DNA from 2 places in the Paenibacillus sp. FSL H7-0350 genome. Region 1 is predicted to be linked to the other one. Evidence: a T-box and tRNA genes for the amino acid it is inferred to sense, from the RefSeq annotation. Region 1 holds a T-box; the other holds one or more tRNA genes.
The links. The T-box of region 1 lies ahead of metG (methionine--tRNA ligase). A T-box ahead of a tRNA ligase gene usually reads a tRNA of that ligase, here a tRNA-Met.

Region 1 (5,567 bases):
TGGAGGAGAGCAAAGATCCGGTTGCTGAGCTTCCTTATCTGCCTATTCTTGACAGCGATGGTGTGCATACCCGCGGAACATTTCCAGATTCTACGCGAATCATGAACGTCACCGATCTGGTGGGTGCCACGCAAAGCAAGCTGCTTCTGGGGGACAATAAACTTGACAAGAACCTGGACGGTATTGATCCAATGAAGGGAACGGTTGTTTCCAATGCTGGTAACTTCGGGGTACTTTACAAAATCGTACTGGAGCGTGTTGCAGCAAACACGCTGATCACCTTCAACCCGCGCGGGGGTCCTTATCTGGGACCGTTGCTTGTAAACGGCACAATGGTGAACCTGCCCAATAAGGGCACATTAGGCAAATCATCAGACACGAATGCTGTCATCTACCGTACCGGAGAGTATGAAGGGCGTGTAGAGATTGTGTTCTCCGTCGCTTCCGGCAGCAACCTGCCCGTTAACTTTGTCTTCACCCCGCTTCCGGCGAAAAAATAATTTTTCTACAATACAAACGGCAGCGCTCCTAATGGAGCGGCTGCCGTTTTGTATTCTGCCGCAAGTCTGCTGATGCGGGCAGGTAACGGGCACATTTATTGACTGGGCAGTGCTTTTGGGGCATTATAAAGAGAGTGCAACACAAACGACCTATGTTATGGGAGATGAGCGAATGCTGTCGACAGATCAAATCCTGGAAGCCATGTCGGGGCAGGGGCTGCGAATCACCGATCAGCGCAAGACGCTTGCCAAATTATTCGGCGAGAATACGGGATATTTGTCTGCGAAGGATGTATATGAGCATATGGGCCGCAAGTATAGCGGGCTGAGCTTCGATACAGTCTACCGCAACCTGCGCGTTATGGAGGAGCTTGGGGTACTGGAGCAGATTGTGTTTGAAGAAGGCGTCAAATTCAAGGCAAGCTGCAGTCAGGACCACCACCATCATCATATGATTTGTCTTCAATGTATGAAGACTTACCCGATTCAGTTCTGCCCGATGAATCTGACCGATCCGCCGGATCAGTTCCGGGTAGTCAAGCATAAATTCGAGGTGTTCGGCTACTGTAAAGATTGTGAGCAGGGAAGAGAAGAAGAGCCGGCCGGGGCCGCCCGCAGCAAAGAGGGGCGCTGAATATGGCTACCCTACGAAGAACGGTACAGGTCCCTATCCGGGTCTACCGCAAGTTCATTTCACCGCTCAAGCCCGCCACCTGCCGGTTCTACCCGACTTGTTCGGCGTACGCGCTGGAAGCCATAGAGGTCCATGGGGCGCTGAAGGGTTCGTGGCTGGCTGCCAGGCGGATTGCCCGCTGCCATCCCTTCCATCCGGGTGGTCTTGACCCGGTGCCGCCGCGCGAAGAGCATCCTTCCGGAGACAAGCCGCTGCATACGACTTGACATGGACAGCCGGGATGGGTATATTTTGAATAATAAGTGATATTCCGAGGAACGGATAAGTAAATGTGGACACCATTACAGAGAGCCGGGGCTGCTGGGAGCCGGTATGGGACGCCAGATTGAATATGGTCCGGGAGGAACTGTGTTCGAGCGGAAGGCCTGAAGCCGGGTCTGCGTAAGCGCACGGCGTGTTCCAGCGTTAATGGACAGTTCCATTTGGGAACTGACGAAGCCTGTGCTCTGTGAGGAGCCGGGGAATGTTGGGTGGTATCGCGTGAGTTTACTCTCGCCCCATATAGGGGGCGGGAGTTTTTTGTGTGAAATGGACGATTAGGGATAACGAAGGGATGATGAAGTAATGAGTGAGAACAAAACCTTTTATCTGACAACACCGATCTATTATCCGAGCGATAAGCTGCATATCGGGCATGCGTATTCCACGGTAGCCGGTGACGCGATGGCCCGCTACAAGCGGCTGCGCGGCTATGAGGTGCGCTATCTGACGGGAACGGACGAACATGGGCAGAAGATTGAAGAGAAGGCCGGGAAGGCCGGGAAGACCCCGCAGGAGTTCGTGGACGGGATTGTAGTCGGCATTAAGGATCTGTGGAAGAAGCTGGACATCTCGAATGATGATTTCATCCGTACCACAGAGGAGCGCCATAAGAAGGTGGTCGCGGATATTTTTGACCGTCTACTGAAGCAGGGGGATATCTACAAAGGGGAATACGAAGGCTGGTACTGTATTTCGGATGAGACCTTCTACACCGAAACCCAACTGGTGGATATTGAACGTGATGCTGACGGCAAGATTACCGGAGGGAAAAGTCCGGACAGCGGACACCCGGTGGAACTGGTCAAGGAGGAGAGCTACTTCTTCCGCATGAGCAAGTATGCTGACCGTCTGCTGAAGTTCTACGAGGAGAACCCTGAGTTTATCCTGCCGGAATCCCGCAAGAACGAGATGATTAACAACTTCATCAAGCCGGGTCTGGAGGATCTGGCGGTATCCCGTACGACTTTTGACTGGGGCGTTAAGGTAAAAGGCGACGAGAAGCATGTAGTGTATGTATGGATCGATGCGCTTACTAACTACATTACGGCCCTTGGCTATGGCTCGGAGGACCGCAGCCTGTATGACAAGTACTGGCCTGCGGATGTACATATCGTCGGGAAGGAAATTGTCCGCTTCCATACGATCTACTGGCCGATCATTCTGATGGCACTTGGCGAACCGCTGCCGAAGAAGGTGTTCGCGCACGGTTGGCTGCTGATGAAGGATGGCAAGATGTCCAAATCCAAGGGCAATGTGGTTGATCCGGTGACGCTGATTGACCGTTACGGCCTGGATGCTCTGCGCTATTATCTGCTGCGCGAGGTTCCCTTCGGCTCGGACGGAACCTTCACGCCGGAGAGCTTCGTGGATCGTATTAACTACGATCTGGCCAATGACCTGGGTAACCTGCTGAACCGGACTGGCGCAATGGTGGAGAAATACTTCGGCGGCGAGCTTCCGGCTTATGCCGGCCAGGTGACCGCATTTGACGGTGAGCTTGAGGCGGTAGTACAGAGTACTTACGCCAAGGTGGAAGAAGCGATGGAGAAGATGGAATTCTCCGTAGCCCTGACTGCCATCGGCGCGCTGATCAGCCGGACGAACAAATACATTGATGAGACTCAGCCTTGGGTGCTCGCCAAGGACGAGAGCCGCAGCGCTGAGCTGGCTTCGGTAATGAGACACCTTGTCGAGGGACTGCGCACCGCGTCCATCCTGCTCCAGCCGTTCCTGACCGGCGCTCCGGCGAAGATCTGGGAGCAGCTGGGCATTCAGCCGGGCGAGCTGACCACCTGGGAGAGCGGCCGATCCTTCGGCCTGATTCCAGCGGGCACCCGGCTGGTGAAGGGCGACCCGATCTTCCCGCGCCTGGATGTGGCGCAGGAGGTAGCGTACATCGCCGAAGCGATGGGAGCCGGGAAGCCGGCCGCTGCAGAGGCGGCGCCGGCAGCGGCTGCTGTGACTCCGGAAGCGGCGGGTGCCGATCCGGAGGAAGAGGAGCATAAGGAAGAAATCGGCATCGACGATTTCGCCAAGGCGGAGCTGCGCGTAGCCCAGGTTATCGCCTGCGAGCCAGTGAAGAAGGCGGATAAGCTGCTGAAGCTGCAGCTGGATCTTGGCTATGAGCAGCGCCAGGTGGTATCCGGCATTGCGAAGTTCTACACACCGGAGGAGCTGGTGGGACGCAAGGTGATCTGCATTGTGAACCTGAAGCCGGTGAAGCTGCGCGGTGAGCTGTCTCAGGGCATGATTCTGGCCGCCTCCAAGGGCGAGCAGCTGACCATTGCTACCGTGCCGGACAGCATGCCGAACGGAGCGATTGTGAAATAAGAATGCCAAGAAGGGCATTCACATAATGACCGTACAGCAATCTCCGCAAGCCACAGGCAGCGGGGATTGCTTCTTTTTGCTCCAAGATAACGGGGTACAGGGCGCCTTGCAGACTACGAAATGCAGATCGGAGTTGACTTATCGTAACCATTACTATTATAATTCTAATAGTAAATTTTACGATTTAAGGGGTCGATAGAGAAATGGTAACAAAAAGCTTGCAAAAAGGGCTGCTGCTTGCTGCTGTGCTGCTGCTTACGCTGTCGCTGGCGGCATGCGGACCGAAGAGCAACGGAAGCATTATTGAAGGAAAAGTGAACGTTATAACTACTTTTTATCCTATATATGAATTCACTGCCGAAATCGGTGGCGACGAAGCCAATGTAATCAACCTGCTTCCTGTAGGGGTCGAGCCGCATGATTGGACACCGCGCAGCCAGGATATCATAAGTACTTCTAAGGCGCAGCTGTTCCTCTATAATGGAGCCGGTCTGGAAGGTTGGGTACCCAATTTCCTTAAGAGCCTTGATGGTGACAGTAAGACCAAGGCTGTAGAGGTTAGCCAAGGGGTGAAGCTGATTACAACGGATGAAGACGATGGGCATGATCATGGTCATGAAGGTGAAGAAGCTGAAGCAGACGGGCATGGCGACAGCCTGCACACCGACCCGCATACCTGGGTAAGTCCAAAATCGGCGCTTGTGATGGCTAAGAATATCAAGGAAAGTCTTCAAGCCGTTGATCCTGCGCATACCGCAGGCTATGAAGAGCGTTATCTGAAGCTCGTGGACCGCCTGAACGCACTGGATCTGAAGTTCACTGAAGAGCTGGGCAAGCTGCCTAACAAGGAGATTGTCGTATCTCATCAGGCGTTCTCGTATCTGGCACGTGACTACGGCCTGTCGCAGCATGCCATTATGGGGCTGTCGCCGGACGCTGAACCGCGCGGGCAGGATTTGGTGAAGCTGGCGGCGCTGGTTAAGGCAGAGGGCATCCGTTATATTTTCTTCGAGGAGCTTGTATCCGATAAGCTGGCTAAGACACTGGCAAGTGAGACCGGTGTATCCACGATGGTGCTGAACCCGGTAGAAGGACTGACCGAGGCCCAGCAGAAGAACGGGGACAACTATTTCACGTTAATGGAGAAAAATTTGCAAAATCTCATTCTGGCCTTACAATAATAAGGAAAGTATAAGTGAAAGGCGGTACTTCACATGCAACCGGTATCCCTGGACTGCCATCAGCATATGATCGAAATACAGGATTTGTCCTTCTCCTACGGGGAACAGAAGGTCATTTCGAACTTGAATTATACGGTAAAAGAACGTGATTTCCTCGGTATCCTCGGTTCTAACGGTGCAGGCAAGACGACACTGCTTAAGATGATCGTCGGCCTGCTGCCGGCCACCAGCGGGGAGATCAAATTATTCGGCCAGCCGGTGCGGAGGTTCAAGGACTGGGAGCGGATCGGCTATGTGCCGCAGAAGAATGCGTTCAACCCGCTGTTCCCCGCAACCGTCCGTGAGGTCGTATTGTCCGGTCTGTACAACAACAAGAATCTGATCCGGCGGGTCTCGAAGGCCCAGCACCGGCAGTGTGAGGATGCACTGGAAGTGATGCGGATTCAGGACATCGCCGAGAAAAGAGTCGGCCAGCTGTCCGGCGGCCAGCAGCAGCGTGTCTTCCTGGCCCGCGCGCTGATCAACCACCCGGATCTGCTGATTCTGGATGAGCCTACCGTCGGCATTGACGCCGAGACCCAGGCCGGATTCTTCGAGCTG
Region 2 (5,567 bases), 440 kb from region 1:
GGAGCAAGGGACTGGTTAAGAACAGCAATAAGTTCTTGTCGTCTTCTCCTGACAGATTATAGAGACAGACCAGCGAAGACAACACAGGTAGCCAGAAACTTAGTTTTTTGAATATCGTCTTCATAAATGACCTCCTTCTTGTCAAAATCATACTTCCCGCATCCAGAAATATGCAACTTCATGCAATGGGCTTTCGTAAATGGATAAAGGAGCTGGTAAAAATGGTTGTTATTTTCGCTGTTATTTTCGTATTGATTGCAGTATTGAATATCTTCTTCCCGGCCATGGGCTGGCGTATGCGTTACGGCTGGATGGTAAAAGGCGACTCCGGCCCCAGTGAAGCCTACCTCATTATGAGCAGAATCACCAGCGTGATCGTTCTAATTATCTTTTTCTTGTTCTTTTTGCCTTCTATGTTTGGTTAGATGTGTATTCTTCCATAAGCATCCCTCCTTAGTTGGTATATATTGTATAATTATAAAATAATGTATTTGAAAGGTAAAATAATGAAAAATAATACCAAATGGTTTGTTTACATATGTTGGTTCGGGGCTCTTGCTATTAATATTCGGTTGTTAATACGATCTTTTTCAAACAATGAGCCTGTATACTCTAATGTAGTTGGTGTGACTTTATTGGTAATTGCTATTATTAGCTTACATTTCAGTGAGAAAGCTAAAGAACAAAAGAATGGAAGTAAGAAGCATTAAAAATTAAAACCCTTAATAATTATGAACACAATTATTTAGATTTTGCGAACGCTATAAAATAACCCTTCTGGCTTAAGCCAGAAGGGTTTATTATTCGCAAGTATTTGAGAACAGCTTATAAAAGGCCATTTAAAGACATAAAAGTCATCCTAAGGTGCTTAATTAAATTTTTCAACTAACAATTTTTTAATTCCATCAAGTAAAGGTAATTTCTCACCTGAACTATTGAAACTAGGCAATGAATCCCGGATATCATCAATTTCTTCTTCGCTAATATCAACACAGCGGCCTTGAATCAATATCCTCCATACCAAAGGATATTCATTTATTTGTTCTACATTAGGTTTTAATCCCTGGCGAGCTCTTAGTTCAACCATAAGTGAGTTCAATGCACTAGTTATGTTTACTTTTTTCTCAACATGAACATCAAATGCCTTTTTTATTTTTTCATCCCAATCATCCATTTCATAAACCTCCCTTCGACATCATATTTCGTCATCCAGCAAGTTTTTTCCTTCACGCACTTCGCCCTAGAAGAAAACTGTACAGTTCCTTCCTAAAGCCTATATAAAAAGTCTTTGCACTTAGCTGGCTACTGAGGCGAATCTTTTAAGTGCCGCTGCTGCTTCTTTTTTCACTGTCAATATTCCTGCTCCATGTCTATATGTGCATCAGCCAAGCAGCCCTATCGATTGACCCCGACGATTACACCTATAGAAGGTACAGAAAAAGTAGTACCTTTGAGTGAAGATGAATTTTACCAGGAAGTAGCAGAATATAATGTAGCACAAAATGAAAAACAAACTCTGCCAAAGTTAAGAATGATAAAACAACAAGAAGTAAACATTCAAAATTCAAGCGTAGATTATGTTACTGACGATGGCTATATGAAATATACTATGCAAGCTTTTAAAGTGGGGACAAATGATTATCAGCTTAACCTACGATTTGAATGGGTAATAAGTCCCTCTCAAAGAGGAATTGATATCTTAGCACTAGGACATGGTCCGCAGTTAGTACAGTCTGGAAATCAGAGCAATGTCATATTCACAGCTGCATATGATGCAGTTAGTAGCGGGCAAACGTTTACTGGGCTGCCTATCCCTCGTGAAAATACAGTTGCTGATCCTGGCGGCACAGCAATTACCTTTGAACTTCCAACTTTGGCGGTAGAGAGGCTGGCTCTCCACATATTTTTGGGTCATGACATGCGCTAGAATAGAAGGCGAAGCCAGACTGCCGGAATAGACCGATTTCGGCATGGGGGCCGTAACGATGGGCGTCTAAATCGCTTCGCGTTCACACCGCCAGGAGCAACAGTTTTCCCGGCTCGGGCTGACACTCTCGCGGCAGACCATGGCGAATTGGATGATGTATGGGGCAGATCAGTGGCTGACGACGCTGCAGGTGCTGCGTGAGCCAGGAAAGTCCGCTGAGTCGCAGTCGTACCTGTGGTTGTACTGGACCGGATGCAGTGGACCGCCCATTGTGCTTTATGAATACTGCAGGACGCGTGGGTTGCCGCCGAACGCCTGGACATGACTCCAGCGATGTTCAATGAGAAGTACTCACATCTGCTCCCGATCATGCAGGAAGAAGCCGTTGACAGAATTGAAAATGAACTCAATAAATTCGCAGAAAAGCAGCTTGAACCTGTGGAATAAAAGTCTCCGTTAGCAAATCCGTTAGCAAGCTATAAAATATGGCCTTTCCCCACTCAAGCATATTCGCTCCTATGAGCCTATAAACAGCAAAAAACCCTTACAAAGTAAGGGTTTGAGTGAAGTGGGCCCTACAGGACTCGAACCTGTGACCAATCGGTTATGAGCCGACCGCTCTAACCAACTGAGCTAAGGGCCCGGACTAGGATATCCGTATTATACGAGTGCTGTCCGGTGTAATAAGGTAATTGCGGGGGCAGGATTTGAACCTGCGGCCTTCGGGTTATGAGCCCGACGAGCTACCGGGCTGCTCCACCCCGCGTCAGTTAATAATTATTTAAACAGCGACAATAGATAATATACAATATACCCATGGATAAAGTCAAGGATGATTTTGGATTTTCTGTCTAAGGCAGAAAACGCACACCATAACGGCCCTTACGCGAACGGTATATTTCCACAAAACTCGGATCATGATAGCCATAGATCCAGCCGTCCTGCTCCAGTCTTTTGGCAAGGCAGCCCGCTTGAAATCTGGTCCTGAACAACTTGGCAAAATAGATCCAATTCATGATACCCTCTTCTCCTTCATCACAATAATATATGTCCCGGTGCTATTTATCATGCCCAGTTTTGCAAGAAAATTAGAGGATTGCTCAGCGGATCGGATGGCAATTTCTGCCCGAAAGCTTAGGTGGCTGGTTGAAGGATAACGCTCGCCTGGAGCAGATTACTGGGGGGATGGATTATAAAAAATGAGTTGAAAACAGGAAGAGAGTGCGCAGCTAATTAGGGGCTGTGGAGATAATGAGCAGTTGGGGGGAAACAGTTGGATTTTGTACACTTAATTTGGTGGAAATCTCTTCTTAAAAGGAAATAAGTGGATTTAGATCATCTAGTTCTGGCGGTATCTGCGTTATTGTCCATTTCAGGTTTCAACAAGTGTATTTTATCCAACTAAAGTCTCCAGAAATGTGCTGAGCCATTGAATAAATGCTATTTTTCCAGTTATCCCCTAAAAAGGTGTTTCGAGAGTGAACGGGCGCCCGACCGAAAAAGGAGTTCCATCATGTGAAAGTACTCAAAAAGAAGCCCGATCCCCTTCAAAGGGGACTGAGCTTCTTTTATACGTCCTCTTCTCTACACGCCGAAGGCGGCAGGGTCCTGGCGCCAGGATTGCAGCAGCGCTACATCGCTCTCCGCGATCTTGCCCTGGGCCAGCGCCACATTAATCAGTGTGCTGTAATTGGACAGGCTCTGGAGCGGAAGCTGTGCAGCGGCGAAGGCTTCTACGGCGCGGTCCAGCTCGTAGCTGAAGATGGCCAAGACGGCCAACGGGAGGCCGCCTGCTTCTTGTACGGCCTGCGCAGCCTTGATGGAGCTGCCGCCGGTGGAGATCAGGTCCTCGATCACGACGACCTTCTGGCCGGGTGTGATCAGTCCTTCGATTTGGTTCTGCTTGCCATGGCCTTTGGCCTTGTCCCGGATGTAAGCCATCGGGAGACCGAGCTTATCGGCCACCCAGGCCGCATGCGGGATACCGGCGGTTGCTGTCCCGGCAATCACCTCGGCGTCCGGGTAGCTGGTTCTGATCAGCTCTGCGAAGGCCTCGGCAATGTAGTTGCGGACGGCCGGGAAGGCCATGGTCAGACGGTTGTCGCAGTAGATCGGCGATTTGATGCCGGAGGTCCAGGTGAACGGCTCCTGCGGACGCAGGGCTACCGCTCCGATCTCCAGCAGATGACTTGCGACCTGTTCACTTCGATTCTCTAATATGCTCATGCTTGGCTCATCTCCTCAATAATAGTCAGTGCTGCTGCACGCGGATCTGCCGCTGCTGTAATCGGCCGGCCCACTACCAGGTAGTGGCTGCCTTGGCGGATAGCCTGCCTCGGCGTCATGACCCGGGACTGGTCGTCCAGGGACGCCCCGGCGGGCCGGATACCAGGGGTAACCGTACGGAACTCGGGTCCGCACGCTTCAGCAATCACCACGGATTCCTGCGGGGATGCTACCACTCCATGCAAGCCTGCTTCCGCTGCAAGCTTGGCGTAACGCACCACTGCATCAGTCACTGTTCCGGCTATGCCGATTTCGCGGTTCATCACTTCCTGGCTGGTGCTGGTAAGCTGTGTTACTGCAATGATCAGCGGCATGTGCAAGGGTGGCTTCAGGCTGACCGCCTGGGCCGCTCCTTCCAGTGCAGCCGCCATCATGGCGGCTCCTCCAGCGGCATGTACGTTGAACATATCCACGCCGAGCAAGGTCAAGCTCTCTGCCCCGCCCCGTACGGTGTTGGGGATATCATGCATTTTGACATCTAGGAATACCGAATATCCGCGCTCCTTCAGCTCCCGGATGAAGTCAGGACCGGCTGCATAGAACAGCTGCATGCCCACCTTCATATAACAGGGGATTCCTTCGAGCTGTTCGATCAGCGCCCGCGCCTGATCTGCATTCGGGTAATCCAATGCAACCATCAGCCGTCCGGCCATTTCATTCCACTTCTCAATCTGTCCGACATTCTCGTGCCCGTGCTGCTGCTCTGCTGCTGTCCGTTCCATTCGCCAACCTTCTTTCTTAGTTATCGTATCCATCGCCTCTGGCTTCAAGGTCCCGGGCATAGGGGAACGGTCTGCGTTAACGCAAACCGTTCCTGTAGCAGCCTGTTACAGCTGCCTCACCCTCTATCTTATTGTCCAACAAAAGCAGGCATCGGCTGGGACGAGAAGTTAATCGTCTGCAGCATTCTCAGCAGCGCCGTTACCGTATCGAGCGAGGTCATACATACGACTCCGTTCTCTACCGCTTCACGGCGGATGCGGAATCCGTCACGCTCAGGCGTTTTGCCCTTGGTCAGTGTATTGAAGACGAAGTTCGCTTGACCGCCGCGGATCAGATCCAGAATAGTCGGCTCACCTTCATCCAGCTTGTTAACATTCATTACGTTCAGCCCGGCCTGCTCCAGCGCCGCTGCTGTACCGCCGGTGGCGATAATTTTGTAGCCCATGGCATGGAAGCCCTTCATCAGTTCAACTGCTTCAGCCTTGTCTTTGTCGGCTACGGTTACGATGATTGCGCCGGTGGCGGGAATCTTCATTCCTGCACCGATCAGGCCTTTGTAGAGCGCCTTGGCATACAGTTTGTCGCGGCCCATGACTTCTCCGGTAGATTTCATCTCCGGTCCGAGCGTAGG

Region 2: it encodes a tRNA-Met, which carries the amino acid that the T-box ahead of metG (methionine--tRNA ligase) is inferred to sense. The anticodon was not compared.

The regions. Positions count from the first base shown of each region.
Region 1 is NZ_CP151972.1:1,969,144-1,974,710, reverse strand. It holds gene NYE24_RS09325 (stalk domain-containing protein) at 1-500, shown strand, start outside; gene NYE24_RS09320 (Fur family transcriptional regulator) at 673-1,134, shown strand; gene yidD (membrane protein insertion efficiency factor YidD) at 1,137-1,400, shown strand; T-box leader at 1,439-1,697, shown strand; gene metG (methionine--tRNA ligase) at 1,759-3,786, shown strand; gene NYE24_RS09305 (zinc ABC transporter substrate-binding protein) at 3,990-4,967, shown strand; gene NYE24_RS09300 (metal ABC transporter ATP-binding protein) at 5,001-5,567, shown strand, end outside.
Region 2 is NZ_CP151972.1:2,404,381-2,409,947, forward strand. It holds gene NYE24_RS11070 (hypothetical protein) at 1-124, opposite strand, end outside; gene NYE24_RS11075 (DUF6199 family natural product biosynthesis protein) at 222-425, shown strand; gene NYE24_RS11080 (hypothetical protein) at 869-1,174, opposite strand; gene NYE24_RS11085 (hypothetical protein) at 1,403-1,927, shown strand; partial or broken gene NYE24_RS11090 (transposase) at 2,013-2,225, shown strand; gene NYE24_RS11095 (hypothetical protein) at 2,249-2,374, shown strand; tRNA gene NYE24_RS11100 (tRNA-Ile) at 2,497-2,570, opposite strand; tRNA gene NYE24_RS11105 (tRNA-Met) at 2,620-2,693, opposite strand; gene NYE24_RS11110 (hypothetical protein) at 2,779-2,943, opposite strand; gene pyrE (orotate phosphoribosyltransferase) at 3,512-4,153, opposite strand; gene pyrF (orotidine-5'-phosphate decarboxylase) at 4,150-4,866, opposite strand; gene carB (carbamoyl-phosphate synthase large subunit) at 5,064-5,567, opposite strand, start outside.